One region of the Lysinibacillus sp. FW12 genome, then DNA from elsewhere that is predicted to be linked to it. Evidence: a T-box and tRNA genes for the amino acid it is inferred to sense, from the RefSeq annotation. Region 1 holds a T-box; the other regions hold tRNA genes.
The links. The T-box of region 1 lies ahead of SJW71_RS07735 (valine--tRNA ligase). A T-box ahead of a tRNA ligase gene usually reads a tRNA of that ligase, here a tRNA-Val.

Region 1 (10,904 bases):
TCATGCTCTTTTTTGATGACCAAAATGGAAAATAAGGTAGTGCTTGAGGAATGAATGAGAAAAATGAGGAACTAGCATATTAACTAGTAAGCAAGATCATCTATACTGGATGAAGGACCTGTTTTTGTCAAAATTATATCTTTCAGCATAGCCAAATTGTGGGCGATATCGTTTATAATATAGCTATTCATAAAAGAAAGTAGTGAATTGATATGGCAACAGGCACACATACAGTCGAAGTACCCGTAGGAATTGATCATGTATGGGATTTCGTCAGTGATATGGAAAAATGGGCAAAACTTGTCCCAGGTTATAATGCACATGAAATGATTGATGATAAACATTCAACATGGACATTTAAAGGTAATGTTGGTGTTTTGAAAAAAACAGTAGAAGTAGAAATTATCATTTTAGAATGGGTAGCGCCCTCAAAAGTAACATTCGAATTAAAGGGGCTTTCTGATAATTTCACTGGAAATGGCTATTTCCTTGCAGAAAGCATTGATGCTGAAAATACAAAAATGACAGGTTTTTTAGAAGTAGTCGCTGGCGGCTTGGCAGGACCTGTTTTAAATCCAATTTTCAAACCGATCGTTCCAAAAGCAACACAAATGTTAACAGATCGTGTAGCGAATAAAATTAAATTAGTACATGTTTAATTGAATGGAAGATCATTCATAAAATGGCATGCTAGATGAAATTCTCTAGCATGCCATTTTTTTACTAGAATGCTCTTTCGTTGTATGTAACTTGAAGCATTCTAGCATACTACCCTCCCAATTGTCATATGATGCAAAGGGAGGGATTATTATCGAACAAAAAACATGGAATATGCGCGAAACATTTTGTTTTCCTGGATACGGCTGCCCAACTGAAATAGCAGCAGTGCAAATTAAGCCTCAGTGGCAGGCAATGCAGTTAGAGGATTCACTTCGACTTATGGGCATCTACCACATCACCGCTCACGTTCGCTTTGATTTTCAAGATATGGAAGCATTTACAGACGATGAAGAACTAATTACAATTGATGCCCTTGATATCCAAGGCGATACTGGTTATTTTGAGTATGCTGTACCTTTACATGTGGATTTACCAAAAGAATCGGATCTTAAAGATTTAATGGTCAAAGATATTCGTCCTAGTCTAACAAATCAAATGTGTCAGCTTGAGTGGACAGTAACAAGTATTTTTAATGAATATGAGCCCATTGTTGAAAAGGATATGTTAGACAGTCAACACCTCTCTGTTCAAGCCTTCGAGCAAGAAAAGGCCATTGCTACGATTGAAGAAAGTATGCATATAGAACAACCCCAAGCCGTAGCAGCAGCTTCACGCCAAGAGAAAGTGACAACAGTAGATCAAAAAGCAGTGATGAGGGAATCCTCCAGTCATATTGTTGTGCGTGAATCTAGCTCCTGGCATGAAGTGCCTTCCATGATTTGGGACCTTACAGAAGAATATACACCGCTTAAAGTCCGTGTTTCAAATGATGTCTTTCAAAAGTAAATAGCAGAGAAGTAGCAGGAGCAATAAGAAGATTAGATCACCTGATGTTGGCACAATAATGACACGGATAAATTGAAAAGCACAAATGGGTACGATAATAGTTCTACAATAAAAACGAACCTGCCGTAGCCAAGGTGGTAAAAGCCAAGGGTTATACTTGCGTCGTCGCATTTGAATACTCACTTCCTTTCTATTTACTTTACTCTTACTAAAAGATGACTAAATCACTTGAAAAATGACACGTTTCTGCGGTACAATAAGGAAAATCAAATACAGATGCTATGATGGGGAAGAGTAAATTATATTTACATTTTCAGAGAGGAAACGGTTGCTGAGAAGTTTCTATTTGTACGTAATTGAAGGTAGCCCTTGAGCAGCTTTAGTGAACTAATAGTAGTTAAAGCCGGTTAAACACCGTTACCGAATTAAGAGCCAGTAATTTAGGCTGAGAAAATGTGATTTATTTACATTTATCTTATCTACTGCTGGAATTAAAGGTGGTACCGCGAACTAAAACTCCTTCGTCCTTTTTGACGAGAGGAGTTTTTTTGTTGGGTAAAAAAATGAACAGCGTTATTTTACCAACATTCTACAGACATTAGGAGGAGTCAATATGACAGAAAACATTTCAATGCCAACAAAATATGACCCGCAGTCCATAGAAGCAGGTCGCTATGAATGGTGGTTGCAAGGGAAATTTTTCGAGGCACAGCCTGAAAGCGGGAAAAAACCCTATTCAATCGTTATTCCACCACCAAATGTAACAGGAAAATTACACCTTGGTCACGCTTGGGATACAACATTACAAGATATTCTTATTCGTATGAAACGAATGCAAGGCTACGATGCACTATGGCTACCAGGTATGGACCATGCAGGTATTGCCACTCAAGCTAAAGTAGAAGCGAAACTGCGTGAAGATAATATTACACGTTATGATTTAGGTCGTGAAAAATTCCTTGAAAAAACATGGGAATGGAAAGAAGAATATGCTGGACATATTCGCGATCAATGGGCAAAGCTTGGCCTTGGATTAGACTATACGCGTGAACGTTTCACATTAGATAGTGGTCTTTCAGATGCTGTTAAAACAGTGTTTGTTCAATTATATGAAAAAGGTTTAATTTACCGTGGTGAACGCATTATTAACTGGGACCCTGCAGCGAAAACAGCATTGTCAGATATCGAGGTAATATACCAGGATGTGCAAGGTGCCTTTTACCATATGAAATATCCTTTAGCTGATGGTTCAGGATATGTGGAAGTTGCCACAACACGTCCAGAAACAATGCTAGGTGACTCTGGGGTAGCAGTTCACCCGAATGATGAGCGCTATAAGCATTTAATTGGTAAAACGGTTATTTTACCGATTGTAGGCCGCGAAATTCCAATTGTTGCAGACGATTACGTTGACATGGAATTTGGTACTGGGGTTGTTAAAATGACTCCTGCCCATGATCCAAACGACTTTGAAGTAGGTAACCGTCACAATCTAGAGCGCATCCTTGTCATGAATGAAGATGGCACAATGAACGATCTTGCTGGTAAGTATAAAGGAATGGACCGTTTCGAATGCCGTAAGCAAATCGTTGCTGATTTACAAGAAGCAGGCGTGCTAATCCGAATTGAAGAGCATATGCATTCAGTAGGACACTCGGAACGTTCAGGTGCTGTTGTTGAGCCATATCTTTCAGCACAATGGTTCGTTAAAATGCAGCCACTTGCTGATGCTTCCCTTGAACTACAAAAGGACGCAGAAGGGAAAGTAAACTTCGTACCAGCTCGTTTTGAAAACACATATTCTCGCTGGATGGAAAATATTCGTGATTGGTGTATCTCTCGTCAATTATGGTGGGGTCATCAAATCCCAGCTTGGTATCATAATGAAACAGGCGAAATCTACGTAGGGAAAGAAGCCCCAGCTGATGCAGAAAATTGGACACAGGATGAAGATGTCCTAGATACTTGGTTCTCATCTGCACTATGGCCGTTTTCTACAATGGGCTGGCCGGATGAAGCGAATGAAGAATATAAACGCTATTACCCAACAAATACACTTGTAACGGGCTATGATATTATTTTCTTCTGGGTATCTCGCATGATTTTCCAAGGTTTAGAATTCACAGGTCAACGGCCATTCCAAGATGTATTAATTCACGGCTTAGTACGTGATGGCGAAGGACGTAAAATGAGTAAATCACTTGGCAATGGTGTTGATCCAATGGATGTTATTGAACAATATGGTGCTGATTCATTACGTTACTTCTTAGCAACAGGTTCATCACCTGGTCAAGATTTGCGCTATACAACCGAAAAAGTAGAATCAGTATGGAACTTTGCTAATAAGATTTGGAATGCATCACGTTTTGCGCTTATGAATATGGACGGTATGACATTTGATGAAATCGACTTAACAGGTGAAAAATCCGTTGCTGACAAATGGATCTTAACGCGCTTAAATGAGACTATCGAACGTGTAACTTCTCTTGCAGAACGCTATGAATTTGGAGAAGTAGGCCGTGAACTTTACAATTTCATTTGGGATGATTTCTGTTCTTGGTACATTGAAATGGCGAAATTACCACTTTACGGTGAGGATGAAGCAGCTAAAAAGACAACTCGTTCTATTTTAGCTTACGTTCTAGATCAAACAATGCGTCTATTACATCCATTTATGCCATTCATTACAGAGGAAATTTGGCAGCACTTACCGCATGATGGTGAATCTATTACTGTGGCTGCATGGCCAACAGTACGTGAGGACCTTCATTTTGCTGATGAAGCAGATAATATGAAGCTCCTAATGGATATTATACGTTCAGTACGTAATATTCGTGCGGAAGTGAACACACCAATGAGCAAAAAAGTACCGTTATTTATTTCAGCAAAAGATGCTGCAACAGTGGCGGTTCTTGAGGCGAATAAAGCTTATTTAGAAAAATTCTGTAATCCTGATACACTAACAATTGGTGAAGGCTTAGAAGCGCCAGGTCAATCAATGACGGCAGTTGTGACAGGAGCACAAGTTTTCTTACCACTTGTTGGACTTATTAACCTAGAGGAAGAAATCGCTCGCCTTGAAAAAGAGTTAGAGAAATGGGCAAAAGAAGTGAAGCTTGTTACAGGTAAGCTATCAAATGAGAAATTTGTATCGAAAGCACCTGAAGCATTAGTGAATGCAGAGCGTGAAAAATTAGCGGATTATGAAAGTAAACATGCCGTTGTTTTAAAACGTTTAGAAGAGTTAAAAAATATGTAAGCTAGAAGCAATGGATGAGGAAAGTCATCCATTGCTTTTTTTGTGCGGCTTAGGAAAAACATATAGTGTTATTTACAATAATCTTTGGATTTATATATCAATACTAAAAAGAACTTCCACTGATAAATAATGACGTCAAATTATTTTAGACAATATGGGTGCTTTTCTAGATGCTCACCAGATGCATAAACAAAAGAGAGTGCTAACATGCAGTCGCTCACTGCGTGTTTTTTAGAGTTTTGACATTTAGCTATGTTATTAAATGATACTTGTACTAAAATAAAGGTATTGCAGTAAGAGGGAGTGTTTTCTATTGTTTAACACAATGAAGGAATGTACAAAATTTATCTTTACTTTAAAAGCAGTTGATCATAAACGTCAGCCTCTTGTACTCATGCGGGAAGTACTAGCTCATTTGAACAATCCACAAGACAAACTACGCGTTATCCATGTGGCCGGTTCAAATGGCAAAGGTTCAACAGTCAATGCACTAAGAGAAATGCTACAACATGCAGGTTACAAAGTAGGAGCATTTACGTCCCCGCATTTAGAGCGAGTTAATGAACGTATAACCATTAATGGCGTACAAATCTCTGATGAACAATTTTTATACTATTTCAATCAAGTTGCCGAAATAATAGAAGAGCAATACAATGGAGATTTTCCGAGCTTCTTTGAAGTAGTGACATTAATAATGTTCCAATATTTTGCCGATCGAGAAGTAGATTTAGCGCTTATTGAAACAGGTCTTGGAGGACGTTTAGATGCAACAAATGTTGTAACACCACTTTTAGCCATCATTACAACAATCTCTCTTGAACATACAGCATTTTTAGGTGACACATTTGCAAAGGTTGCTGCCGAAAAAGCTGGAATCATCAAGGATGGCGTACCTGTTGTCGTTGGTGTGGAGCATGAGGAGGCATTGGCTGTCATAAAAGCTACATCAGAAGAACGACATGCACCGTGCTTTATTTTAGGGCAAGATTTCAAGGTTTCCTCTATTTCCCAAAATACAGACTTTCAGCAATTTACATATGAAAGAGAACAGTTCAGGATGTCAAATATATCCTTAAAAATGGCTGGCCCTCATCAAATTAGTAATGCAAGTCTTGCGATAACGGCTATGCTCATCTTACGTGAGGAAGGAGCAATCACCATTGCTGACGATTCAATACGTCACGGTCTACGTCGTGCGCAATGGGCAGGACGCTTTGAACAATGGCCTAATCATATAATTCTAGATGGGGCGCATAATTCCGAAGGTACAGCTGCCCTTATTAAAACACTAGAAGGAGTCTATCCGCAAAAAAAATATCACTTTATTTATGCTGCATTAGCAGATAAGGATCATGCCAACAGCATTGCGTTAATGGATGCCGTTGCAACTTCTATTGCTTTTACACAAATAAATTTACCAAATGCGATGGATGCCGAAAGCTTAGCGATATTGTCAACAAATCCTAATAAACGACATCATCAAGAATGGCAACATACCGTTCAAACAGTCTTACATGAGAGACATAAAGAAGATATTGTGGTGATTACAGGTTCTTTATACTTTATAGCGGAAGTTCGACAATGGCTACAGGGGGATGGACAATGATACCAAGCTTTGATCATTATAAAGTGAAGTGGCAAGTCGAAAGTGATGATGTCATTAAACCTGGTCTAGCGGCCATTGAACAAGCTTTGTCTCTAGTAGGTAATCCGCAACAAACATTGCGTGTTGTCCATTTAGCTGGCTCTAATGGGAAGGGCTCTACATTAACCTTCCTAGAGGCCATTGCTCAAGAACATGGATTACGAGTGGGTAAATTTATGTCACCTTGTATAGTTGATGTTCATGATCAAATTCAAGTAAATGGTCAAGCTATTTCAGCTACTGAAATGGACCGAGTATTTCAACAAATGCAGCAAGCAGGACTTAGTGGGAAATTAACAGATTTTGAGCTCTTAACGGTAGTAGCCTTTTTACATTTTGTAAATAAGAAGGTGGATATCGCGTTGATTGAAGCGGGTATGGGTGGTTTATTGGATAGCACGAATGTCGTAACACCGATTGCTTCAATTATCCCGAGCATAGCTTTAGAACATACAAAGTTTTTAGGGGATACACTTGAAAGTATTGCCCATCACAAAGCGGGGATTATTAAACAACATTGCCCGGTCATTATTGGTGAATTACCAGACGAAGCGAAGCGTGTTGTTTATAATAAAGCTTCTGACAAAAGAGCCGCTGTTTTTGAATTAGGCCATCATTTTGCGATTATGGCCACTCCTGATGGGGAATGCTATACGAATGAAGCCCAACATTGCCAAATTTCAAACCTAACACGTTCCATGAAAGGTGGACATCAGGCAAATAATATGGCACTAGCTATCACAGCGTTTTTTGAAGTGGCTTCTGTTTTAAATGTATCGATCAATCATTCAGCCATTAGACAAGCGGTGCAAAATGCCTCGATTTTAGGACGTTTTGAAGAAATAATGCCTTTTATTATTTTGGATGGTGCTCATAATCCAGCAAGTGCAGAAAAATTAGTAGAAACGATTAAGAATGAGTTTCCTAGTGAACCGATCACATTTGTCATTGGTATACTAGCAGATAAAGATGTTCAGCAGATTTTACAAATTTTTGAGCAGGTTAGTGATGATTTTTATTTTGTTGATTTTGACAATCCACGTGCCATGACTGCGCAAAAAATGCTAGAGCTTTCTAATGCAACTTCAAAGACCGTCCTAGTTGATTATGCCTCCTTTTTACAGGCACAATCACAGAGCAAGCAAAGAACGGTTGTATCTGGCTCGTTATATTTATTAACAGCTGTCCGTAATAGATTAAAAGAATGAAAAGACTAGGGCTCTTGAGAGAGGGTCCTAGTTTTTTTATATATACTAGCAAACCTAGTTATGTATCAAAAAACAATAATTTCGCATTTACACTTCATAACCTACATATACTTATATCATATTGAATCATAGTATGTTTGAAAAAGTTACTCGTAGGATAGATAGGTGGAAGGATGAGGTGAAGATGAATGAAAATTGTCAATCATGTGATGAAAAAACAAATATTTCGAGCAATGATTATAGGTGGATTTGTTGGTCTATTAGGGGTAGCTATTTTTTTGGGTGCTTTACAAGCGAGTACGCAATTACCATTAAAGAAAAACGGTAGTGAAGTGGCAAATAATCAATCACAATCAGAGACGATTCCAACTGCCGGTGAGACAAGCAATACATCGAATGCATCGATGTTTTTTGCTAGCCAAGCAGGCGTCTACTCAAATTATGAGAGTGCCAGTTCATTCGTTGCAGAGTACCCTGCGTTAAAAGAGAGCGCAATTGTTCAAGTTGATGGGAAATTTTATGTATGGACAAGCATGGTGACTGAAGAAAGTCAGCTTGAATTTTTACAGGAACCTGCAACATTTAAAAAAGCCTTTAGTGTTAGTGGTGAAAGTTGTAAGGAGCCCACACTTGCGGAAATACCTGCAGCTTTAGCAGATAAAAATGCCACAAAATTAAATTTTAAGGAAAAAGGAAAAGATTCCACATTACCTGAGGATTGGCAATCTATTGGTGCGGCAGCCTCTACTATTTCCAACGATCTTAATATCATCCGCTTGCACGTTTTTTCTCATTATCAATCGAAGAATACGTGTCTACAGGTTAAATTTTAATCATAAAACATAGCGAAATCCTCGTTATCTTGATTTTTAAAAAATTTTCAAATAGCCCATTCTTCGCTATCATAAGGATAAGGAGGAATGGTCAGATAATGTTGAAAACAAATCATAAGCTTATACTTGCTTCTGCTTCACCTAGACGGAAGGAATTGCTTGGCATGTTAGCTCTTCCATTTGAGGTTATGACAAGTAAAGTGGAAGAAACAAGTGTACGAGCAGAAACCATGCAGGATTATGTAAAAGGAGTAGCTTTATTAAAGACACGCGATGTAGCCAAAAAAGCATCAGAAGCCACGATTATTGGCGCGGATACAATCGTAGTGTACGACAATGAGCTACTACATAAGCCAAAATCTCGTGAGGAAGCTATTTCTCACTTACAACGTCTATCAGACAATAAGCATGTTGTGATGACGGCTGTAGCCATTATTGAGCCAAGTGGTCAGGAAACTGTTTTTGTGGAAGAAACTACAGTTGTTTTTCACCAATTAACACAAAAACTAATCGAAGCATATGTAGATTCTGGTGATCCATTTGATAAAGCTGGTGGATATGGCATTCAAACAATCGGTACATTATTAGTTAAACGAATTGAAGGAGATTATAACAATGTTGTAGGTCTACCACTTGCAGCTTTGTTTTCGCAATTGGTAGCGCTACGAATAGTCCAATTTGCGAAGGAGTGAGTATGTTTGCTAGAAGTACCAACTTTAATGATACGTGATGTCAATATGGAGGATCGTCCCCGTGAACGGCTACTACGGCAAGGGGCTGAAAGTTTGTCTAACCAAGAGCTACTTGCTATTTTGTTAAGGACAGGCACAAAGGAAGAATCTGTGCTAGTTCTTGCCAATAGAGTTTTAAATGTTTTTGAACGACTACACCATCTGAAGCACGCAACCATCGAAGAAATGGTGGCCATTAAAGGAATAGGAGAGGTAAAAGCTATTCAATTATTAGCAGCCATTGAACTTGGAAGACGTCTGGCTCAGAAGCATAATGATGAAAAATTTACTATTCGCTCTCCACAAGATGCAGCGGCCTATTTAATGCCTGATATGACTTCGCTTAATCAGGAACATTTTGTCGTTCTGTTTTTAAATATCAAGAATCAAATTATTCATAAACAAACGATTTTTATTGGCAGTTTAAATGCCTCCATCGTACATCCTAGGGAAATTTTTCGTGAAGCTGTCAAGAGATCTGCTGCTTCAATTATTTGTGCCCATAATCACCCTAGTGGAGTTCCAACGCCAAGTACGGAGGATATTGAAGTTACGAAGCGTATCGTTGAAGCTGGTTATATTATCGGCATTGAATTAATCGATCATGTTATTATTGGTGATCATCAATTTATTAGTTTGAAGGAAAAAGGATATTTTTAACTCTGCATGTATTGTGCAGAGTTTTTTGCTTTCGGTAGGAGGGGCTAGCAATACCTAATGATTACATCATGTAAGTCAGCTAAAAAATCTGTGCAATAATAACATCAAAGTGAGAATGATAGGTAGTCATAAAATTTTTGTATTTTTTTGTGGTATATTGGCGAACCTTTTTCCTTACAAATCGTTAATGTATTCATAGAAACTCTATTATCTTCACAAAAATTGGTAGCCTGATACACATTGTTTTATGAGAATAAAAATTATATGCTAATCTATACGTACTATTTTTAGTTTAAGAGGGAATTAAAATAGTATCTTTTCTGTGAGATGGAGTATGTGGCACTACAAATTCTTGCGTTATTCCGTTATAATGAAAGGTATGAATTTTATCTTTATTCAGGAAGGACTCCCATCGAAAATTGGTGGTGAGGTGAATGAGTGTGTAGTTTTTTCGTGGTGTGAATCACCGGCTGATGAAGATAAACAATTTGACGGATGTTATGGATTTTGAGAGGAGTCAATTGTGTAGATACACTACACAATTCAATTTTCCTATACATTGTCGTCAAAGATAATGGATGTCAACGAAAGTATGGCTTATATAGAAAGGGAGTACACAATTTGTTTGGACTAGGAAGTAAAGATGTCGGGATTGACCTCGGCACAGCGAATACATTAGTGTTTATTAAAGGAAAGGGAATCGTTTTACGTGAACCTTCAGTGGTAGCAAAAAATACAAAAACAGGAGATATCGTTGCCGTTGGTAATGATGCGAAAAATATGATTGGTCGTACACCTGGCTCAATCGTAGCAATTCGCCCAATGAAAGATGGTGTTATTGCTGATTTCGATATTACAACAGCAATGATTGAGTATTATTTAAAAGAAGCATGTAAAAACTCCGGCGGTAACTGGAAAAAACCAAATGTTATGATTTGTGTGCCGTACGGTATTACATCAGTTGAACAACGTGCGGTTATTGATGCTGCTCGACAAGCCGGTGCAAAAGAGGCTTTCACAATCGAAGAGCCATTTGCAGCAGCGATCGGTTCTAATCTACCT
Region 2 (10,904 bases), 1.5 Mb from region 1:
TAAAGCTCCACGGGGTCTTTCCGTCCTGTCGCGGGTAACCTGCATCTTCACAGGTACTATAATTTCACCGAGTCTCTCGTTGAGACAGTGCCCAGATCGTTACGCCTTTCGTGCGGGTCGGAACTTACCCGACAAGGAATTTCGCTACCTTAGGACCGTTATAGTTACGGCCGCCGTTTACTGGGGCTTCAATTCGCAGCTTCGCTTGCGCTAACCACTCCTCTTAACCTTCCAGCACCGGGCAGGCGTCAGCCCCTATACGTCACCTTACGGTTTTGCAGAGACCTGTGTTTTTGCTAAACAGTCGCCTGGGCCTATTCACTGCGGCTCTCATGCGCTTGCACGCTCAAGAGCACCCCTTCTCCCGAAGTTACGGGGTCATTTTGCCGAGTTCCTTAACGAGAGTTCTCTCGCACACCTTAGGATTCTCTCCTCGACTACCTGTGTCGGTTTGCGGTACGGGCACCTCTCACCTCGATAGAGGCTTTTCTTGGCAGTGTGAAATCAGGAACTTCGTCCATACGGACTCGCCATCACAGCTCAACGTTACAGTGTGCGGATTTGCCTACACACACGCCTTACTGCTTGGACGCGCATAACCAACAGCGCGCTTACCCTATCCTACTGCGTCCCCCCATTTCTCAAACGGTGAGGAGGTGGTACAGGAATATCAACCTGTTGTCCATCGCCTACGCCTGTCGGCCTCGGCTTAGGTCCCGACTAACCCTGAGCGGACGAGCCTTCCTCAGGAAACCTTAGTCATACGGTGGACGGGATTCTCACCCGTCTTTCGCTACTCATACCGGCATTCTCACTTCTAAGCGCTCCACCAGTCCTTCCGGTCTGACTTCAACGCACTTAGAACGCTCTCCTACCACTGACATCGTAGATGTCAATCCACAGCTTCGGTGAATCGTTTAGCCCCGATACATTTTCGGCGCAGCGTCACTCGACCAGTGAGCTATTACGCACTCTTTAAATGATGGCTGCTTCTAAGCCAACATCCTGGTTGTCTGTGCAACGCCACATCCTTTTCCACTTAACGATTACTTTGGGACCTTAGCTGGTGGTCTGGGCTGTTTCCCTTTTGACTACGGATCTTATCACTCGCAGTCTGACTCCCGTGTATAAATATCTGGCATTCGGAGTTTGTCTGAATTCGGTAAACCGGGATGGCCCCCTAGTCCAAACAGTGCTCTACCTCCAGTATTCTCATCACGAGGCTAGCCCTAAAGCTATTTCGGAGAGAACCAGCTATCTCCAAGTTCGATTGGAATTTCTCCGCTACCCACACCTCATCCCCGCACTTTTCAACGTGCGTGGGTTCGGGCCTCCAGTAAGTGTTACCTTACCTTCACCCTGGACATGGGTAGATCACCTGGTTTCGGGTCTACGACCACGTACTATTTCGCCCTATTCAGACTCGCTTTCGCTGCGGCTCCGCCTTCTAAAGCTTAACCTTGCACGTAATCGTAACTCGCCGGTTCATTCTACAAAAGGCACGCTATCACCCATTAACGGGCTCTAACTACTTGTAGGCACACGGTTTCAGGATCTCTTTCACTCCCCTTCCGGGGTGCTTTTCACCTTTCCCTCACGGTACTGGTTCACTATCGGTCACTAGGTAGTATTTAGCCTTGGGAGATGGTCCTCCCGGATTCCGACGGAATTTCACGTGTTCCGCCGTACTCAGGATCCACTCAGGAGAGAACGAACTTTCGACTACAGGGCTTTTACCTGCTCTGGCGGACCTTTCCAAGTCGCTTCATCTAACTCGCTCTTTTGTAACTCCGTATAGAGTGTCCTACAACCCCAAGAGGCAAGCCTCTTGGTTTGGGCTCTTCCCGTTTCGCTCGCCGCTACTCAGGGAATCGATTTTTCTTTCTCTTCCTCCAGGTACTTAGATGTTTCAGTTCCCTGGGTCTGCCTTCAAGACGCTATGTATTCACGTCAAGATACTACGCGATTAAACGTAGTGGGTTCCCCCATTCGGAAATCTCCGGATCAAAGCTCACTTACAGCTCCCCGAAGCATATCGGTGTTAGTGCCGTCCTTCTTCGGCTCCTAGTGCCAAGGCATTCGCCGTGCGCCCTTAATAACTTAACCAAGTTATTAAGCCTATAAAAAACTTAAAAAATAAATGTGTTTGTTACAATTTCAATGTCGTTTTATCCAGTTTTCAAAGAACAAAATTGGTGGAGCCTAGCGGGATCGAACCGCTGACCTCCTGCGTGCAAGGCAGGCGCTCTCCCAGCTGAGCTAAGGCCCCAAGAGGTATATATGGTGGGCCTAAATGGACTCGAACCATCGACCTCACGCTTATCAGGCGTGCGCTCTAACCAGCTGAGCTATAGGCCCTCTTGGAAGTTTTATAATATTTCATAAACCTTCAAAACTGAACGCAAAACGTAATCTTACAAACCCAAGGTTTGTATTCCGAAATAATCCTTAGAAAGGAGGTGATCCAGCCGCACCTTCCGATACGGCTACCTTGTTACGACTTCACCCCAATCATCTATCCCACCTTCGGCGGCTGGCTCCAAAAGGTTACCTCACCGACTTCGGGTGTTACAAACTCTCGTGGTGTGACGGGCGGTGTGTACAAGGCCCGGGAACGTATTCACCGCGGCATGCTGATCCGCGATTACTAGCGATTCCGGCTTCATGTAGGCGAGTTGCAGCCTACAATCCGAACTGAGAACGACTTTATCGGATTAGCTCCCTCTCGCGAGTTGGCAACCGTTTGTATCGTCCATTGTAGCACGTGTGTAGCCCAGGTCATAAGGGGCATGATGATTTGACGTCATCCCCACCTTCCTCCGGTTTGTCACCGGCAGTCACCTTAGAGTGCCCAACTAAATGATGGCAACTAAGATCAAGGGTTGCGCTCGTTGCGGGACTTAACCCAACATCTCACGACACGAGCTGACGACAACCATGCACCACCTGTCACCGTTGCCCCCGAAGGGGAAACTATATCTCTACAGTGGTCAACGGGATGTCAAGACCTGGTAAGGTTCTTCGCGTTGCTTCGAATTAAACCACATGCTCCACCGCTTGTGCGGGCCCCCGTCAATTCCTTTGAGTTTCAGTCTTGCGACCGTACTCCCCAGGCGGAGTGCTTAATGCGTTAGCTGCAGCACTAAGGGGCGGAAACCCCCTAACACTTAGCACTCATCGTTTACGGCGTGGACTACCAGGGTATCTAATCCTGTTTGCTCCCCACGCTTTCGCGCCTCAGCGTCAGTTACAGACCAGAAAGTCGCCTTCGCCACTGGTGTTCCTCCAAATCTCTACGCATTTCACCGCTACACTTGGAATTCCACTTTCCTCTTCTGCACTCAAGTCCCCCAGTTTCCAATGACCCTCCACGGTTGAGCCGTGGGCTTTCACATCAGACTTAAAGGACCGCCTGCGCGCGCTTTACGCCCAATAATTCCGGACAACGCTTGCCACCTACGTATTACCGCGGCTGCTGGCACGTAGTTAGCCGTGGCTTTCTAATAAGGTACCGTCAAGGTACAGCCAGTTACTACTGTACTTGTTCTTCCCTTACAACAGAGTTTTACGATCCGAAAACCTTCTTCACTCACGCGGCGTTGCTCCATCAGGCTTTCGCCCATTGTGGAAGATTCCCTACTGCTGCCTCCCGTAGGAGTCTGGGCCGTGTCTCAGTCCCAGTGTGGCCGATCACCCTCTCAGGTCGGCTACGCATCGTCGCCTTGGTGAGCCGTTACCTCACCAACTAGCTAATGCGCCGCGGGCCCATCTTATAGCGACAGCCGAAACCGTCTTTCAGTGTTCCACCATGAGGTGGAACAGATTATTCGGTATTAGCCCCGGTTTCCCGGAGTTATCCCAAACTATAAGGTAGGTTGCCCACGTGTTACTCACCCGTCCGCCGCTAACGTCAAAGGAGCAAGCTCCTTCTCTGTTCGCTCGACTTGCATGTATTAGGCACGCCGCCAGCGTTCGTCCTGAGCCAGGATCAAACTCTCCATAAAAGAAATTTGATTAGCTCAAATTGTTTTGCTGGCATCAATTTTGATGTCCAAAATTTTGTTTCGTTCACTAGCCGAAACTAGTTACTTAAAACTTTATTGATTACGTTTTGCTTGTTCAGTTTTCAAGGTTCATTTAATTGAATTGGTGGAGCCTAGCGGGATCGAACCGCTGACCTCCTGCGTGCAAGGCAGGCGCTCTCCCAGCTGAGCTAAGGCCCCATAAATTTAGGAAATGGTCGGGAAGACAGGATTCGAACCTGCGACCCCTTGGTCCCAAACCAAGTGCTCTACCAAGCTGAGCTACTTCCCGTTCGTTCTTTTGGCGCGCCCGACAGGAGTCGAACCCATAACCTTCTGATCCGTAGTCAGACGCTCTATCCAATTGAGCTACGGGCGCATAATAATGGTGCCGAGGACCGGAATCGAACCGGTACGGTAGTCACCTACCGCAGGATTTTAAGTCCTGTGCGTCTGCCAGTTCCGCCACCCCGGCACATTTGGAGCGGAAGACGAGGTTCGAACTCGCGACCCCCACCTTGGCAAGGTGGTGTTCTACCACTGAACTACTTCCGCATGTGCATAAGTTTTTTTATCTGGCAATGAAAATAATGGTGCGGGTGAAGGGAGTCGAACCCCCACGCCTTGCGGCGCTAGATCCTAAGTCTAGTGCGTCTGCCAATTCCGCCACACCCGCTTATTATTATTTCAAAATGGTGAGCCATGAAGGACTCGAACCTTCGACCCTCTGATTAAAAGTCAGATGCTCTACCAACTGAGCTAATGGCTCGAAAAAATGGTGCCGGCTATAGGAATCGAACCCACGACCTACTGATTACAAGTCAGTTGCTCTACCTGCTGAGCTAAACCGGCATATGGTGGAGGATGACGGGCTCGAACCGCCGACCCCCTGCTTGTAAGGCAGGTGCTCTCCCAGCTGAGCTAATCCTCCTGGGTATTATGCCTAGCGACGTCCTACTCTCGCAGGGGGAAGCCCCCAACTACCATCGGCGCTAAAGAGCTTAACTTCCGTGTTCGGTATGGGAACGGGTGTGACCTCTTTGCCATCATCACTAGACTTTTTAAAAGACAAGATTTATTATAACATATTTCGTTATAAATACAAGCTTTTTTTAAAACTTTCTTGTTCTTTCAAAACTGGATAAACGGTGCATTGACTGCTTCAAACAATTTGGTTAAGTCCTCGATCGATTAGTATTCGTCAGCTCCATGTGTCACCACACTTCCACCTCGAACCTATCTACCTCATCGTCTTTGAGGGATCTTACTTACTTGCGTAATGGGAAATCTCATCTTGAGGGGGGCTTCATGCTTAGATGCTTTCAGCACTTATCCCGTCCACACATAGCTACCCAGCGATGCCTTTGGCAAGACAACTGGTACACCAGCGGTGTGTCCATCCCGGTCCTCTCGTACTAAGGACAGCTCCTCTCAAATTTCCTACGCCCACGACGGATAGGGACCGAACTGTCTCACGACGTTCTGAACCCAGCTCGCGTACCGCTTTAATGGGCGAACAGCCCAACCCTTGGGACCGACTACAGCCCCAGGATGCGATGAGCCGACATCGAGGTGCCAAACCTCCCCGTCGATGTGGACTCTTGGGGGAGATAAGCCTGTTATCCCCGGGGTAGCTTTTATCCGTTGAGCGATGGCCCTTCCATGCGGAACCACCGGATCACTAAGCCCGTCTTTCGACCCTGCTCGACTTGTAGGTCTCGCAGTCAAGCTCCCTTGTGCCTTTACACTCTACGAATGATTTCCAACCATTCTGAGGGAACCTTTGGGCGCCTCCGTTACCTTTTAGGAGGCGACCGCCCCAGTCAAACTGTCCGCCTGACACTGTCTCCTGCCCCGCTAAGGGGCATGGGTTAGAATTTCAATACAACCAGGGTAGTATCCCACCGACGCCTCCTTCGAAGCTGGCGCTCCGAGATCTCTGGCTCCTACCTATCCTGTACAAGTTGTACCAAAATTCAATATCAGGCTACAGTAAAGCTCCACGGGGTCTTTCCGTCCTGTCGCGGGTAACCTGCATCTTCACAGGTACTATAATTTCACCGAGTCTCTCGTTGAGACAGTGCCCAGATCGTTACGCCTTTCGTGCGGGTCGGAACTTACCCGACAAGGAATTTCGCTACCTTAGGACCGTTATAGTTACGGCCGCCGTTTACTGGGGCTTCAATTCGCAGCTTCGCTTGCGCTAACCACTCCTCTTAACCTTCCAGCACCGGGCAGGCGTCAGCCCCTATACGTCACCTTACGGTTTTGCAGAGACCTGTGTTTTTGCTAAACAGTCGCCTGGGCCTATTCACTGCGGCTCTCATGCGCTTGCACGCTCAAGAGCACCCCTTCTCCCGAAGTTACGGGGTCATTTTGCCGAGTTCCTTAACGAGAGTTCTCTCGCACACCTTAGGATTCTCTCCTCGACTACCTGTGTCGGTTTGCGGTACGGGCACCTCTCACCTCGATAGAGGCTTTTCTTGGCAGTGTGAAATCAGGAACTTCGTCCATACGGACTCGCCATCACAGCTCAACGTTACAGTGTGCGGATTTGCCTACACACACGCCTTACTGCTTGGACGCGCATAACCAACAGCGCGCTTACCCTATCCTACTGCGTCCCCCCATTTCTCAAACGGTGAGGAGGTGGTACAGGAATATCAACCTGTTGTCCATCGCCTACGCCTGTCGGCCTCGGCTTAGGTCCCGACTAACCCTGAGCGGACGAGCCTTCCTCAGGAAACCTTAGTCATACGGTGGACGGGATTCTCACCCGTCTTTCGCTACTCATACCGGCATTCTCACTTCTAAGCGCTCCACCAGTCCTTCCGGTCTGACTTCAACGCACTTAGAACGCTCTCCTACCACTGACATCGTAGATGTCAATCCACAGCTTCGGTGAATCGTTTAGCCCCGATACATTTTCGGCGCAGCGTCACTCGACCAGTGAGCTATTACGCACTCTTTAAATGATGGCTGCTTCTAAGCCAACATCCTGGTTGTCTGTGCAACGCCACATCCTTTTCCACTTAACGATTACTTTGGGACCTTAGCTGGTGGTCTGGGCTGTTTCCCTTTTGACTACGGATCTTATCACTCGCAGTCTGACTCCCGTGTATAAATATCTGGCATTCGGAGTTTGTCTGAATTCGGTAAACCGGGATGGCCCCCTAGTCCAAACAGTGCTCTACCTCCAGTATTCTCATCACGAGGCTAGCCCTAAAGCTATTTCGGAGAGAACCAGCTATCTCCAAGTTCGATTGGAATTTCTCCGCTACCCACACCTCATCCCCGCACTTTTCAACGTGCGTGGGTTCGGGCCTCCAGTAAGTGTTACCTTACCTTCACCCTGGACATGGGTAGATCACCTGGTTTCGGGTCTACGACCACGTACTATTTCGCCCTATTCAGACTCGCTTTCGCTGCGGCTCCGCCTTCTAAAGCTTAACCTTGCACGTAATCGTAACTCGCCGGTTCATTCTACAAAAGGCACGCTATCACCCATTAACGGGCTCTAACTACTTGTAGGCACACGGTTTCAGGATCTCTTTCACTCCCCTTCCGGGGTGCTTTTCACCTTTCCCTCACGGTACTGGTTCACTATCGGTCACTAGGTAGTATTTAGCCTTGGGAGATGGTCCTCCCGGATTCCGACGGAATTTCACGTGTTCCGCCGTACTCAGGATCCACTCAGGAGAGAACGAACTTTCGACTACAGGGCTTTTACCTGCTCTGGCGGACCTTTCCAAGTCGCTTCATCTAACTCGCTCTTTTGTAACTCCGTATAGAGTGTCCTACAACCCCAAGAGGCAAGCCTCTTGGTTTGGGCTCTTCCCGTTTCGCTCGCCGCTACTCAGGGAATCGATTTTTCTTTCTCTTCCTCCAGGTACTTAGATGTTTCAGTTCCCTGGGTCTGCCTTCAAGACGCTATGTATTCACGTCAAGATACTACGCGATTAAACGTAGTGGGTTCCCCCATTCGGAAATCTCCGGATCAAAGCTCACTTACAGCTCCCCGAAGCATATCGGTGTTAGTGCCGTCCTTCTTCGGCTCCTAGTGCCAAGGCATTCGCCGTGCGCCCTTAATAACTTAACCAAGTTATTAAGCCTATAAAAAACTTAAAAAATAAATGTGTTTGTTACAATTTCAATGTCGTTTTATCCAGTTTTCAAAGAACAAGTTTTGAAGTATTTCATTCGGAAGAATGAACCTTCAAAACTGAACGCAAAACGTAATCTTACAAACCCAAGGTTTGTATTCCGAAATAATCCTTAGAAAGGAGGTGATCCAGCCGCACCTTCCGATACGGCTACCTTGTTACGACTTCACCCCAATCATCTATCCCACCTTCGGCGGCTGGCTCCAAAAGGTTACCTCACCGACTTCGGGTGTTACAAACTCTCGTGGTGTGACGGGCGGTGTGTACAAGGCCCGGGAACGTATTCACCGCGGCATGCTGATCCGCGATTACTAGCGATTCCGGCTTCATGTAGGCGAGTTGCAGCCTACAATCCGAACTGAGAACGACTTTATCGGATTAGCTCCCTCTCGCGAGTTGGCAACCGTTTGTATCGTCCATTGTAGCACGTGTGTAGCCCAGGTCATAAGGGGCATGATGATTTGACGTCATCCCCACCTTCCTCCGGTTTGTCACCGGCAGTCACCTTAGAGTGCCCAACTAAATGATGGCAACTAAGATCAAGGGTTGCGCTCGTTGCGGGACTTAACCCAACATCTCACGACACGAGCTGACGACAACCATGCACCACCTGTCACCGTTGCCCCCGAAGGGGAAACTATATCTCTACAGTGGTCAACGGGATGTCAAGACCTGGTAAGGTTCTTCGCGTTGCTTCGAATTAAACCACATGCTCCACCGCTTGTGCGGGCCCCCGTCAATTCCTTTGAGTTTCAGTCTTGCGACCGTACTCCCCAGGCGGAGTGCTTAATGCGTTAGCTGCAGCACTAAGGGGCGGAAACCCCCTAACACTTAGCACTCATCGTTTACGGCGTGGACTACCAGGGTATCTAATCCTGTTTGCTCCCCACGCTTTCGCGCCTCAGCGTCAGTTACAGACCAGAAAGTCGCCTTCGCCACTGGTGTTCCTCCAAATCTCTACGCATTTCACCGCTACACTTGGAATTCCACTTTCCTCTTCTGCACTCAAGTCCCCCAGTTTCCAATGACCCTCCACGGTTGAGCCGTGGGCTTTCACATCAGACTTAAAGGACCGCCTGCGCGCGCTTTACGCCCAATAATTCCGGACAACGCTTGCCACCTACGTATTACCGCGGCTGCTGGCACGTAGTTAGCCGTGGCTTTCTAATAAGGTACCGTCAAGGTACAGCCAGTTACTACTGTACTTGTTCTTCCCTTACAACAGAGTTTTACGATCCGAAAACCTTCTTCACTCACGCGGCGTTGCTCCATCAGGCTTTCGCCCATTGTGGAAGATTCCCTACTGCTGCCTCCCGTAGGAGTCTGGGCCGTGTCTCAGTCCCAGTGTGGCCGATCACCCTCTCAGGTCGGCTACGCATCGTCGCCTTGGTGAGCCGTTACCTCACCAACTAGCTAATGCGCCGCGGGCCCATCTTATAGCGACAGCGAGATGCCGTCTTTCAGTGTTCCACCATGAGGTGGAACAGATTATTCGGTATTAGCCCCGGTTTCCCGGAGTTATCCCAAACTATAAGGTAGGTTGCCCACGTGTTACTCACCCGTCCGCCGCTAACGTCAAAGGAGCAAGCTCCTTCTCTGTTCGCTCGACTTGCATGTATTAGGCACGCCGCCAGCGTTCGTCCTGAGCCAGGATCAAACTCTCCATAAAAAGAAATTTGATTAGCTCAAATTGTTTTGCTGGCATCAATTTTGATGTCCAAAATTTTGTTTTGTTCACTAGCCGAAACTAGTTACTTAAAACTTTATTGATTACGTTTTGCTTGTTCAGTTTTCAAGGTTCATTTTGTTAACCATCTCATCGACAGCAACTTTTAAATTATAACATATTTCGTTTTTCGTTGTCAACATCTTTTTTAAAAAGTTTTTAAGTCCGAAGAGACAACTCTTAAACTATATCATAATCATTTTCGTAAGTCAACATCTTTTTCATCTAAATTTCTTTGATGTTGTTTCTTGCATCGTCTTAACGACAAGTAATAATTTATCATGTTAACTTAGACATCGCAAGTGTTTTTTTAAACAAAATCTACTTTATTTAAAAATAACGAATTAATAAGCTATTTTACGCATTTACGAGAATACGGAAATTATATATTCTCCTTTGCCCACTTAATTATTTGTTTTACTATACATCTCTTTCTTTCAAATCACAACATTTTATCCTACTATTTTTCAAATCAAAAGTGCATTACAGTTTACTATATAAGAAAACCTCTAGAAAACTAAAGGCTTTCGATAGAGCAAATGTTATTGTGTCGTTCATTTCATACAAACTTTTTTCATTCAAGGCAACAACGTATTTACATGTACACGTTTTATATGTACCGTATCGAAAATAAGCGCTAAAGTGCTTTTACTACACTTTAGCGCTTATTTCTATTATGTCCTATTTTAAATCGTCACTTTGAGGATCAACTATATTTAAGCACCATAAGAAATTATCCCAAGCGGAATACCAGCCACTGAAAATTTCCGACGAATCATCCCAACGCACGTCGAATTTCTTCTGACCGTCTATCTCCACTAAATATAATGTAAGGTTTTCGTCTTTCTTAGCCACTACTAATTTCATACCATGCTCAAGTTCTTCTTCAGTAAATGGAACATCAGAAACTGATCGTAATTGTGCCTGTTCAAACACTTGTTTGTTAATAATTTTGTAATTCATTATAAGCCCCCAATAAAATACTTCTTTTTT
Region 3 (10,904 bases), 1.2 Mb from region 1:
AGAGGTCACACCCGTTCCCATACCGAACACGGAAGTTAAGCTCTTTAGCGCCGATGGTAGTTGGGGGCTTCCCCCTGTGAGAGTAGGACGTCGCTAGGCGCAAAAAGTCGCTGCTGATACACTCAGTAGTGGCTTTTTTTATTTATGCTGATAAAAAAATTGTATATAGTAAGAAAGGCGTTCCTTAATAGGAGCGCCTTTTTATTTTCAATATGTTGTTATGAATGCGTATGAACAGTAGAAGCTCGAAGTTCAATACGGCGAATCTTCCCGGATGTTGTTTTCGGTAACTCATCAATAAAGACGATACTTCGAGGGTATTTATAAGGCGCTGTTAACGTTTTTACATGCTCTTGTAGCTCCTTTATTAACTCTTCTTCATCACGGGCCTTGAAGCCGTCTCGTAAAATAATAAAGGCCTTTACAATATGCCCTCTAATTTCATCTGGCGCGGCAACAACTGCACACTCTTGTACAGCTTCATGTTTGTTTAAGGCATCCTCTACCTCGAATGGTCCGATGGTATAACCAGATGAAATAATAATGTCATCTCCACGACCTTCAAACCAGAAGTAACCATCCTCATCGCATTTTGCCTGATCACCAGTAATATACCAATCACCACGGAATGCTGCTTGAGTACGTTCAGGCTCCTTGTAATATTCTTTAAATAGAGCAGGGGAGGATTTGTGAACGGCAATATCACCAACCTCGCCAACCGGTGCTTCATTACCTTCATTGTCGATAATACGTACAATATTACCTGGTGTTGGAACACCCATTGATCCTGGACGTAATTCAGTGTTTTCAAGTGTACCAATTAATAATGTATTTTCTGTCTGCCCGTAACCATCTCGTACTTTAAGTCCAAAATGCTTCATGAAAGTTTCGATGACTGGACGATTTAATGGTTCACCAGCAGAAACGGCACTACGGAGAGAGGAAAGATTATAGTCTTGTAGATTATCAATTTTCGCCATGATACGATATTCAGTCGGTGTACAACATAGGACATTAATTTTTTCCTCTTGCATTAATTGAAGGTATGTCTTTGCATCAAACCCACCATGATAAACGAATGCTGTGGCACCAAGCATGATTGTGGATAAGAAAGGACTCCAAATCCATTTTTGCCATCCCGGGGCTGCAGTTGCCCAAACTAAATCACCTTCACGAACGCAAAGCCATTTTGAAGCAGCTGTTCGAATATGTGCATATCCCCAGCCATGTGAATGAACAACACCTTTAGGTTTACCGGTTGTCCCTGAAGTATACGAAAGGAATGCCATATCATCACGTTTTGTCGCTACAGCTGTAAATGTAGTTGGCTGTGTACTTGCTAATTCATCTAAAGAAGTCCATTCTTCTTTTGCACTACCGATAACTAATTTGTTATTTAATGCGTCTACAGTAGAAGCTATTTGATCAACCTCACCAGTAAATGCCTCATAGGCAATAACGGCACTAGCAGAAGAATGTTCCATACGATATTCCAAGTCACTTGCACGTAGCATTTCTGAACATGAAATAGGAACAATGCCAGCCTTTAAGCAGCCAAGAAAAACGAAATAGGCTTCTGGTAGGCGAGGTATAATAACTAAAACGCGATCCCCTTTTTGAAGCCCTATCTTCGTAAACGCATTGGCGTATTGGTTCATTTTTTGGACAAGTTCAACATATGAAACTGTTCTTCTCTCTTGTTGTGTATTTAACCAACGTATTGCTTGACGATCACTATCCTGCGAAAACTTTTCTAATTCCTCTGTGATGTTATAAAACTCAGGTGCAATTAAATCATTTGATACCATAAGAACATTCCTCCCCCAGGAAATTTGATAGAAAATTCATAAAACTATTTTTATTTTAACAATTACAATAATATACAGCAAGAATATTTAGTACGTAAAATAGAAATATTAGATATAATAGAGAACTATTATGCATTGAATTAATCTGTAAGCATCCTTCGACAAAAAAATATAAAAATTTTCACCAAATGTGTTGCATTATTTAGAATGCTTGCTATAATAAGAAATGTACTTAAGAGGTTATTTAAAACCGAATTGAATAGTATTGTTCCGAAGTAGCTCAGTTGGTAGTAGCACCTGACTGTTAATCAGGTTGTCGCAGGTTCGAGTCCTGCCTTCGGAGCCATTTTTTTGTCCATTTTTAAGATTCTGTTGTACATAAAATTTTTTTGTAGAAAAGTGTTGCAACAATTAGGAAAAGATGTTATTATAAGTCTTGTCCTGTTTAAGACATAAGAATGGCCCCTTGGTCAAGTGGTTAAGACACCGCCCTTTCACGGCGGTAACACGGGTTCGAATCCCGTAGGGGTCACCATTAAAACATAGGCTTTAAAAAGAAAATAAACTGTGACATAACACCTGTTTCTATGGAGGATTAGCTCAGCTGGGAGAGCATCTGCCTTACAAGCAGAGGGTCGGCGGTTCGAGCCCGTCATCCTCCACCATTATTGTGTTATTCCGGAGGGGTAGCGAAGTGGCTAAACGCGGCGGACTGTAAATCCGCTCCTTAGGGTTCGGCGGTTCGAATCCGTCCCCCTCCACCAGTTTTATAAATGATTGGGGTATAGCCAAGCGGTAAGGCAACGGATTTTGATTCCGTCATGCCTAGGTTCGAATCCTAGTACCCCAGCCATTTTTCTTTTATGAGCCATTAGCTCAGTTGGTAGAGCATCTGACTTTTAATCAGAGGGTCGAAGGTTCGAGTCCTTCATGGCTCACTTTTTTAGAATAAAATACATTCAAAAGTGTTATATTAATTACTGATAACTAATCTCTTACTGAAAACAGTAGGAGATTTTTTTATGTTCTCTAAATTTGAATAAATATGCACATTTTTGTCGGGTTGAGCCAAGTGGTATGTAGGCTTTACAATAATCTTATAACTTTTAGGGGGTATAAAAACATGAATAAACTTAATATTTCTATTATTGGAGTACCAACAGATTACGGACAAGCACGTCGTGGTGTAGATATGGGACCTAGTGCTATCCGTTATGCGGGGGTTGTAGAACGTTTAGAAGCTATTGGACACGAAGTACAAGATCAAGGGGATATTCGTGTTAGCCAAAAGCAAGCGGATGCCGCAGTAGATGAAAAATTACTTAATTTAGAGGAAGTAGTGGAGGTTAGTACTGCTTTAGCTAATAGTGTGCATGAAGTAGTGGAACAGAAAAAGTTCCCGCTTGTATTTGGTGGAGATCACAGTATTGCGATTGGGACATTAGCGGGACTAGGTGAGCATTATAAAAACCTTGGTGTTATTTGGTATGACGCTCATGCGGATTTAAATACACCTGAGACAACACCTTCAGGTAATATCCATGGTATGCCATTAGCGGTTAGTATCGGACTAGGTCACGAACGTTTAGTCCAAATTCGCAACTATGCTCCAAAAATTAAACCAGAGAACGTTATTATTATCGGAGCTCGTTCAGTAGATCCTGGTGAGCGTGATTTGATTAAAGAGCAAGGCATCAAAGTTTATACAATGCATGAGATTGACCGACTTGGAATGACGCGTGTCATGGAAGATGCACTCGCTTATTTAAAAGAGCGTAATGTTGATGGTTTACATTTATCTCTTGATTTAGATGGATTAGATCCGCTATATACTCCAGGGGTTGGTACGCCTGTTCCAGGAGGAATTACGTATCGTGAAAGTCATTTAGCAATGGAGATGCTACAGGAATCTGGGATGGTAACATCAGCGGAGTTTGTAGAAGTAAATCCAATTTTAGATGAGAAGAATACAACGGCAAATGTAGCTGTTGCATTAATGGGATCATTATTTGGAGAAACACTAGTTTAAAGAAAATTTTACAAAAAATTGCCTGTTGCCACATTGCATAAAAATCTTTTGCTATAATTAAATTAAAACGAAACTTTTCTTATCGATGGGTCGTATAGTATAAGACAGTTGTAAAGGTGGAGAAGTCAACACGATGGATGCGTTAGTAAATAAGAGAATAAAACAAGTGCTTAAAGGCGATCAAAACGCATTTGCCGATATTGTGAGTCTCTATCAGCACAAACTGTACCAAGTATGCTATCGAATGTTAGGCAACAAACAAGAGTCCGAAGACATTGCTCAAGAGGCTTTTGTGCGTGCTTATATGAACTTGCATACATTTGATCAGAAAAGAAAGTTTTCGACGTGGCTTTATCGCATAGCGACAAACCTCTGCATTGACCGTATTCGAAAAAAGAAACCGGATTATTATTTAGATGCAGAAGTAGCTGGTACAGAAGGGCTTGATATGTATTCGCAAATCGCAGCAGACGACCAGCTACCAGAGGAGCAGTTAGAGCAAATGGAGCTGCAAGATCGCATTCAATATGAAATTGGACGTTTGCCGGATAAATACCGTTCAGTTATAGTATTGAAGTATATAGAAGAGTTATCGTTGCAAGAGATTAGCGAGATTTTAGATATGCCGCTTGGAACGGTGAAAACAAGGATTCACCGCGGACGTGAGGCATTACGTAAACAGTTAAACAATCTGTAGGAGGGGGAGCGTCATGAATACTTGTCCAGAGCATATTATAGACTATATGCATGATTATTTAGACGGTGACATTAGTCGTGAGCATGAGCAAGAGTTGAAACAACACTTGCATACATGTAATGATTGTAAACAGTTGATGCAAGAATTGAGTGAAACAATCGCCTTTGTGAAGAGTGCTTCCCATATTACAGCGCCTCCGGATTTTGAAGCAGCAGTAATGGCTCGTTTACCTAAGCCAAAAAGTCGAGTAGGTATACAAAAATGGATACGCCGGCATCCGTTTTTTGTGGCAGCAGCAGTATTTTGCTTATTTATGAGTGCTACATTATTAGGTAGCTTCATGGATGATCAGCATTTCTCCGTAACCAAACAACCAAATTTAGTTGTGGATGGTCAAACGGTGATTGTACCTGAAGGAGAAGTGGTGAAGGGTGATATTGTTGTGAAAAACGGCGATTTGATTGTTGAAGGTGAAGTTGATGGCAACGTCACAGTGATTAACGGGCAATATATGGCATCTTCAGCGGTAGTTTCCGGAAGAATTGAGGAAATTGACGAAGTATTTGAATGGCTTTGGTATACGATTAAAAATTCTGTAAAGACGGCCATGACATTTGAGGAAAAAGAAGAAACTAAATAACACTCTATACGTCCTAAAAAATAGTGCACGTGAGAGGCTGAAAGGTCTACTCTTTAGAGTAGACTTTTTATTTGAAAAAAGTTACATTTGTTAAGAATGTGATATACTTGAATGTGTATGGATTCGCAATGAAAAGTGGGGGATGCCACGTGCAAATTATCGAACATTTCACGGATTTAACTCCTGTGAATATTGTTATTAACTTCATTGATGTACTGCTCGTTTGGTACGTTGTTTATAAAGTCTTAACCCTCATTAAAGGTACAAAGGCTGTCCAATTACTTAAGGGAATTTTCGTCATTATTATTGCACGAATTGCAACAGACCTTTTAGGGTTACAAACACTAGGCTGGATGTTACAACAGGTCATTGAGTTTGGTTTCTTAGCGATTATTATCATATTCCAACCTGAAATCAGACGTGGTCTAGAACAAATTGGCCGAGGAAAGCTATTCCAACGTTCATCTAGTCAAGAAGAAGAAGAACAAACAAGACTCATTGAGGCTATGAAGAAGTCTGTTAGTTATATGGCTAAAAGACGAATTGGTGCGTTAATTTCTATAGAAAAAGAAACGGGTCTTAATGAATATATTGAAACAGGTATAGGACTAAATGCTGAAATTTCGTCAGAACTTCTCATTAATATCTTTATACCTAATACGCCGCTACATGATGGAGCGGTTATTATGCAAAAAGATAAAGTTACGGCAGCAGCATGTTATTTACCACTTTCTGAAAGTCCGTTTATTTCAAAAGAGCTAGGGACACGTCACCGTGCTGCACTTGGTTTAAGTGAAGTTACAGATGCTATTACAATTGTTGTATCAGAGGAAACGGGTGCAATTAGTCTTACATTAAACGGTAATCTCCATCGCAATCTTTCTCTAGAGGAGTTCGAAACACTGTTACGCAAAATGTGGTTCGGTTCAGCACAGGAATCTAATGCAGCCTCTAAGTTGACTTGGAGGGGGAAAAAGAATGGATAAAATGATGGATAGCCCTTGGGTATTAAGAATCATCGCGCTATTTTTAGCATTTTTGCTTTTTTTCTCAGTTCGTACTGAGCTATCTCCAATAAGTAAAACAACAACGAACGAACAAACAGATGTCATTCGTGATGTTCCAGTAGATGTTTATTACGATAATGAAAATCTTATTGTATCAGGCTTACCTGAAACAGTCGATGTTACCATTGAAGGTCCAATGCCTCTGGTTTTAAAAGCAAAAGCCGCAAAAGACTTTTCTATATTTGTTGATTTAAGCAATTTATTGATTGGAGAGCATGATGTAAAGCTAAAATACGAAAATATTTCTGATAAGTTAAAGGTTACATTAGACCCTGCAACAGTTCATGTGAATATTGAGGAAAAGGTCACACAGGAATTCCGTGTTGACCCTGAAATGAATAAGCGTCTCATCCAAGAAGGTTATATATTAAAAGATATGACAGCCAATCCTCCTACCGTTTACGTGACGGGTGCAAAAAGTGCTATTGAAAGCATAAGCTATGTAAAAGCTACTGTTACAGGTGAACAAGGTCTTACTCAGTCATTTTCACAGGAGGCAGCAGTAAAAGTATTAGATCGAGATTTAAATAAGTTAGATGTGACAATTGAACCTGAAACAGTTAAGGTTCAAGTAGATATCGAAGAATATAGTCGAGAGATACCTGTTGTGCTCAGGGAAACAGGGCAAGCGGCACAAGACATTACGATTAATTCATTAACATTTACACCGAAAATGATTAAAGTATTTGGTAGAAAATCAATTATTGATGGTTTAACTGAAATACCAATTACAGTTGACCTGTCAAAAATTACAGAGTCCAAAACATATGAATTTGATGTAAAATTACCAGATGGTGTAACAAAAATATCTGACAAAAAAATAAAAGTGAAGGCAGATATTACAAAGGTAGAGAAAGAGGAACAACCGAAAACACCAGCTTCTACAGAGGAAACGCCACAGTTACCGCCACCTCCAACTGAAGAAACTGATGAGGTTGATGATAACACTACTACTGATAAAAATACGCCAACTGAGGAAACGGAAGATATTGATTCTTAAACAATATGTGACTATAATTTTATTTTGATTCTAAATCAAAAATCCAATCGGAGTTTGTTTTGGTGAGTAGGAATTATTCTTTCACCAAACAAACTGGCTGATAGGAATGTTAATAATTACCAATGAATGAACAAAACAGACTTTTCCAAAAGTAGGCGGACAAGTATCTAATGAATTTATTCATTAGGCACAGTCTTGCATTGAAGGAGAGAATAAGTAGAATGGGTAAATATTTTGGAACAGATGGCGTCCGTGGCGTCGCGAATAGTGAATTAACACCGGAATTTGCATTTAAACTTGGTCGTATAGGTGGCTATGTTTTAACAAAGGATGCAACTGACCGTCCAAAGGTTTTAATTGGTCGTGACACACGTATTTCAGGTGAAATGCTTGAAGGTGCACTTGTTGCTGGTCTTTTATCAATTGGAGTAGAGGTAATGCGTCTGGGTATTATTTCAACGCCAGGTGTGGCATATCTTACTCGTATTATGAGCGCAGATGCAGGCGTCATGATTTCAGCTTCACATAACCCAGTTGCTGATAATGGCATTAAATTTTTTGGTCCGGATGGCTTTAAGCTAACTGATGCACAAGAAGAGGAAATTGAAGTACTACTGGACGCTCAAGAGGATACATTACCACGTCCAATCGGCGCAGAATTAGGTTCTGTAAGTGATTACTTCGAAGGTGGTCAAAAATATATTCAATACTTAAAGCAAACAGTGGATGAAGAATTTGATGGTATCCATGTCGCACTAGATTGTGCACATGGTGCAACATCATCATTGGCTACACATCTATTTGCGGATCTAGAAGCTGACATTTCTACAATGGGTGCTTCCCCAACTGGCTTAAATATTAATGATGGTGTAGGCTCAACACATCCAGAGGGATTAGCTAAATTTGTTTTAGATAAAAATGCAGATGTAGGTTTAGCATTTGATGGTGATGGCGACCGTTTAATTGCTGTAGATGAAAACGGTAAAATTGTTGATGGGGACCAGATTATGTTTATCATTGGTAAGCATTTAAATGCGGTTGGACGTTTGAAGAAGCAAACAATTGTTTCAACAGTAATGAGCAACATGGGCTTCTACAAAGCTGTAGCAGACAATGATATGCAAAGTGTACAGACAGCTGTAGGAGATCGTTATGTTGTCGAGGAAATGCGTGCCAATGATTACAATTTAGGTGGCGAACAATCAGGACATATCGTTTTTCTAGATTTTAATACAACAGGTGATGGTTTACTTACAGGAATTCAGCTTGTTAATATTATGAAAGCGACAGGTAAAAAGCTTTCAGAACTTGCTGCTGACATGAAAATATTCCCTCAGCGTCTTGTTAATGTTCGCGTAACAGACAAGCATGCTGTGACGGATAATACGAAGGTTGCAGCTGTAATTGCAGATGTAGAAGCTGAAATGGCAGGCAATGGTCGTGTCTTAGTACGTCCTTCAGGTACAGAGCCACTAGTACGTGTTATGGTGGAAGCTGCAACAGAAAATGATTGTGAGCATTTTGTTGAGCGTATTGCGGACGTTGTACGTCAAGAAATGGGTTTAACAGAATAGTGTTAATTAGAAACTCGATTTCCATTTACAGGAGATCGGGTTTTTCTTATTTGTAAAAATGTTTTAAATAAGTGAGATGGGGAACAGTAATAAGGAGTCACAATAACAAGGAGTGTTTTATTGATATGGCTAAAATTGCTACAGTTATTACGGATATGTTCGAGGACATTGAATTTACAAGTCCTAAAGAAGCTTTAGAAGCGGCTGGACATCAGCTAGTAACAATTGATACGGAAGCAGGTAAGGAAGTAAAGGGGAAACATGGAGCGACCGTAAAAATCGATAAAGGCATTGATGAAGTAAAAGCTATAGAATTCGATGCTCTCTTTATCCCTGGTGGTTTTTCTCCTGATATATTACGCGCGGATGATCGTGTAGTGGCATTTGTTAAATCCTTTATGGATGATATGAAGCCTACCTTTGCCATTTGTCATGGACCACAACTGCTCATTACAGCTAAGACTTTAAATGGTCGTGATGCAACAGGCTATAAATCCATTCAAGTAGATTTAGAAAATGCTGGGGCAATATTCCATGATGAAGAAGTCTTTGTTTGTCAAAAGCAGCTTGTAACAAGTAGAACACCAGATGACCTCCCAGCCTTTAATAGAGAAATCGTTAAATTATTGGGTAGTAAATAAAAAGCGGGCACAAGCATGAAGTTGCTTGTGCTTTTTTATGGCTCTGGCGTTGACCTGTAAATGAATTCATATGTTATTTGATCATATCAATTGGTAACTCTTTTATGATAGCTAATATTATTTTGTTTACATAATTGTCACGAAAAAGCATTATGAATAGGTCTTTTTTATAACGAAAATTTGACGGATAGCATATGATTGAGTATGATGGAGAAGTTGAAGATGAGGTCCGACCTTGTTCTTTAACGAGCGCATAAGGAGGGGAAGAAAGCGTAAAATCGGAAAACAATTATAGCGCCTGAGCTGAAGAAATCGGACGAATAGATCTTCAGCAGACGAGGTGGAGGATTATCGAAAATTCGGCGGATGCCTCCCGATCGACATACCCGATTGTCATTTTTCATTTTGAAAGCATTTAAGTGATTGAATGTACAGAAAATGAAAAAGGTATAGTTAAAAGCAAAAGATAAATAGAAGAAACTTCACATATCGAAAGAGCTCGGTTCAGAATGGCTGAATCAGTAATTTGTTTGCATGTACAGGAGGCTTTATTTTTTATAAAAATAAAGTATAGCTTGTCCATTCAAAAAAGTTTGATAAGATGAGGTCTAATTTGTCATTGCATTAAATTGACATTATCGGAGGAAGAAAAATTATGTGTGGAATTGTAGGATATATTGGGGAATCAGATGCAAAGGAAATCTTATTAAAGGGCTTAGAAAAACTAGAATACCGTGGCTATGACTCAGCGGGTATTGCAGTTCGCAATGAAGAAGGCGTAACGGTTTTTAAAGAAAAAGGACGTATTGCCGACTTACGTGAAGCGGTAGATGAGGAAGTTGCAGCAAAAATTGGTATTGGTCATACTCGTTGGGCAACACATGGTGTGCCAAATCGTTTAAATGCTCACCCACATCAAAGTGCATCAGGACGCTTTACACTTGTGCATAATGGCGTTATTGAAAACTATCATTTATTACAAAAAACATATTTAAAAGGCATTCCAATGAAATCTGATACAGATACAGAGGTTATCGTCCAATTAGTAGAGTTATTTGTGAAAGAAGGTTTGAGCACAGCTGATGCTTTCCGTAAAACTCTATCTCTATTACATGGTTCATATGCACTTGCACTATTAGATGCAGAAGCGGCAGATACGATCTTTGTAGCGAAAAATAAATCGCCACTTCTAGTTGGAATTGGTGAAGGCTTCAATGTTGTAGCTTCAGATGCAATGGCGATGCTACAAGTAACAGATCAATACGTAGAGCTTCACGATAAAGAGGTAGTTATCGTACACAAAGCAAGTGTTGAAATTACAAAATTAGATGGTTCTGTAGTAGAGCGTGCGCCATATACAGCTGAGCTTGATATGAGTGATATTGAAAAAGGGACATATCCTCACTATATGCTTAAAGAAATGGATGAGCAGCCTACAGTTATTCGTA

Region 2: it has a tRNA-Val gene. The T-box ahead of SJW71_RS07735 (valine--tRNA ligase) is inferred to sense a tRNA for this amino acid. The anticodon was not compared.
Region 3: it has a tRNA-Val gene. The T-box ahead of SJW71_RS07735 (valine--tRNA ligase) is inferred to sense a tRNA for this amino acid. The anticodon was not compared.

Annotation. Positions count from the first base shown of each region.
Region 1 is NZ_CP139094.1:1,505,353-1,516,256, forward strand. It holds gene SJW71_RS07725 (CoxG family protein) at 213-659, shown strand; gene SJW71_RS07730 (valyl-tRNA synthetase) at 751-1,506, shown strand; T-box leader at 1,779-2,038, shown strand; gene SJW71_RS07735 (valine--tRNA ligase) at 2,120-4,765, shown strand; gene SJW71_RS07740 (bifunctional folylpolyglutamate synthase/dihydrofolate synthase) at 5,091-6,371, shown strand; gene SJW71_RS07745 (bifunctional folylpolyglutamate synthase/dihydrofolate synthase) at 6,368-7,618, shown strand; gene SJW71_RS07750 (hypothetical protein) at 7,807-8,451, shown strand; gene SJW71_RS07755 (Maf family protein) at 8,550-9,143, shown strand; gene radC (RadC family protein) at 9,171-9,842, shown strand; gene SJW71_RS07765 (rod shape-determining protein) at 10,464-10,904, shown strand, end outside.
Region 2 is NZ_CP139094.1:1,120-12,023, forward strand. It holds rRNA gene SJW71_RS00010 (23S ribosomal RNA) at 1-2,106, opposite strand, end outside; tRNA gene SJW71_RS00015 (tRNA-Ala) at 2,194-2,269, opposite strand; tRNA gene SJW71_RS00020 (tRNA-Ile) at 2,282-2,358, opposite strand; rRNA gene SJW71_RS00025 (16S ribosomal RNA) at 2,453-4,004, opposite strand; tRNA gene SJW71_RS00030 (tRNA-Ala) at 4,148-4,223, opposite strand; tRNA gene SJW71_RS00035 (tRNA-Pro) at 4,238-4,314, opposite strand; tRNA gene SJW71_RS00040 (tRNA-Arg) at 4,325-4,401, opposite strand; tRNA gene SJW71_RS00045 (tRNA-Leu) at 4,409-4,497, opposite strand; tRNA gene SJW71_RS00050 (tRNA-Gly) at 4,503-4,577, opposite strand; tRNA gene SJW71_RS00055 (tRNA-Leu) at 4,614-4,698, opposite strand; tRNA gene SJW71_RS00060 (tRNA-Lys) at 4,716-4,791, opposite strand; tRNA gene SJW71_RS00065 (tRNA-Thr) at 4,799-4,874, opposite strand; tRNA gene SJW71_RS00070 (tRNA-Val) at 4,878-4,953, opposite strand; rRNA gene rrf (5S ribosomal RNA) at 4,964-5,079, opposite strand; rRNA gene SJW71_RS00080 (23S ribosomal RNA) at 5,194-8,121, opposite strand; rRNA gene SJW71_RS00085 (16S ribosomal RNA) at 8,302-9,854, opposite strand; gene SJW71_RS00090 (hypothetical protein) at 10,593-10,874, opposite strand.
Region 3 is NZ_CP139094.1:327,480-338,383, forward strand. It holds rRNA gene rrf (5S ribosomal RNA) at 1-99, shown strand, start outside; gene mbcS (acyl-CoA synthetase MbcS) at 219-1,808, opposite strand; tRNA gene SJW71_RS01715 (tRNA-Asn) at 2,078-2,154, shown strand; tRNA gene SJW71_RS01720 (tRNA-Glu) at 2,269-2,343, shown strand; tRNA gene SJW71_RS01725 (tRNA-Val) at 2,398-2,473, shown strand; tRNA gene SJW71_RS01730 (tRNA-Tyr) at 2,489-2,572, shown strand; tRNA gene SJW71_RS01735 (tRNA-Gln) at 2,587-2,661, shown strand; tRNA gene SJW71_RS01740 (tRNA-Lys) at 2,674-2,746, shown strand; gene rocF (arginase) at 2,932-3,837, shown strand; gene sigW (RNA polymerase sigma factor SigW) at 3,971-4,534, shown strand; gene SJW71_RS01755 (anti-sigma factor family protein) at 4,548-5,174, shown strand; gene cdaA (diadenylate cyclase CdaA) at 5,324-6,160, shown strand; gene SJW71_RS01765 (CdaR family protein) at 6,153-7,241, shown strand; gene glmM (phosphoglucosamine mutase) at 7,463-8,815, shown strand; gene SJW71_RS01775 (type 1 glutamine amidotransferase domain-containing protein) at 8,941-9,456, shown strand; gene glmS (glutamine--fructose-6-phosphate transaminase (isomerizing)) at 10,112-10,904, shown strand, end outside.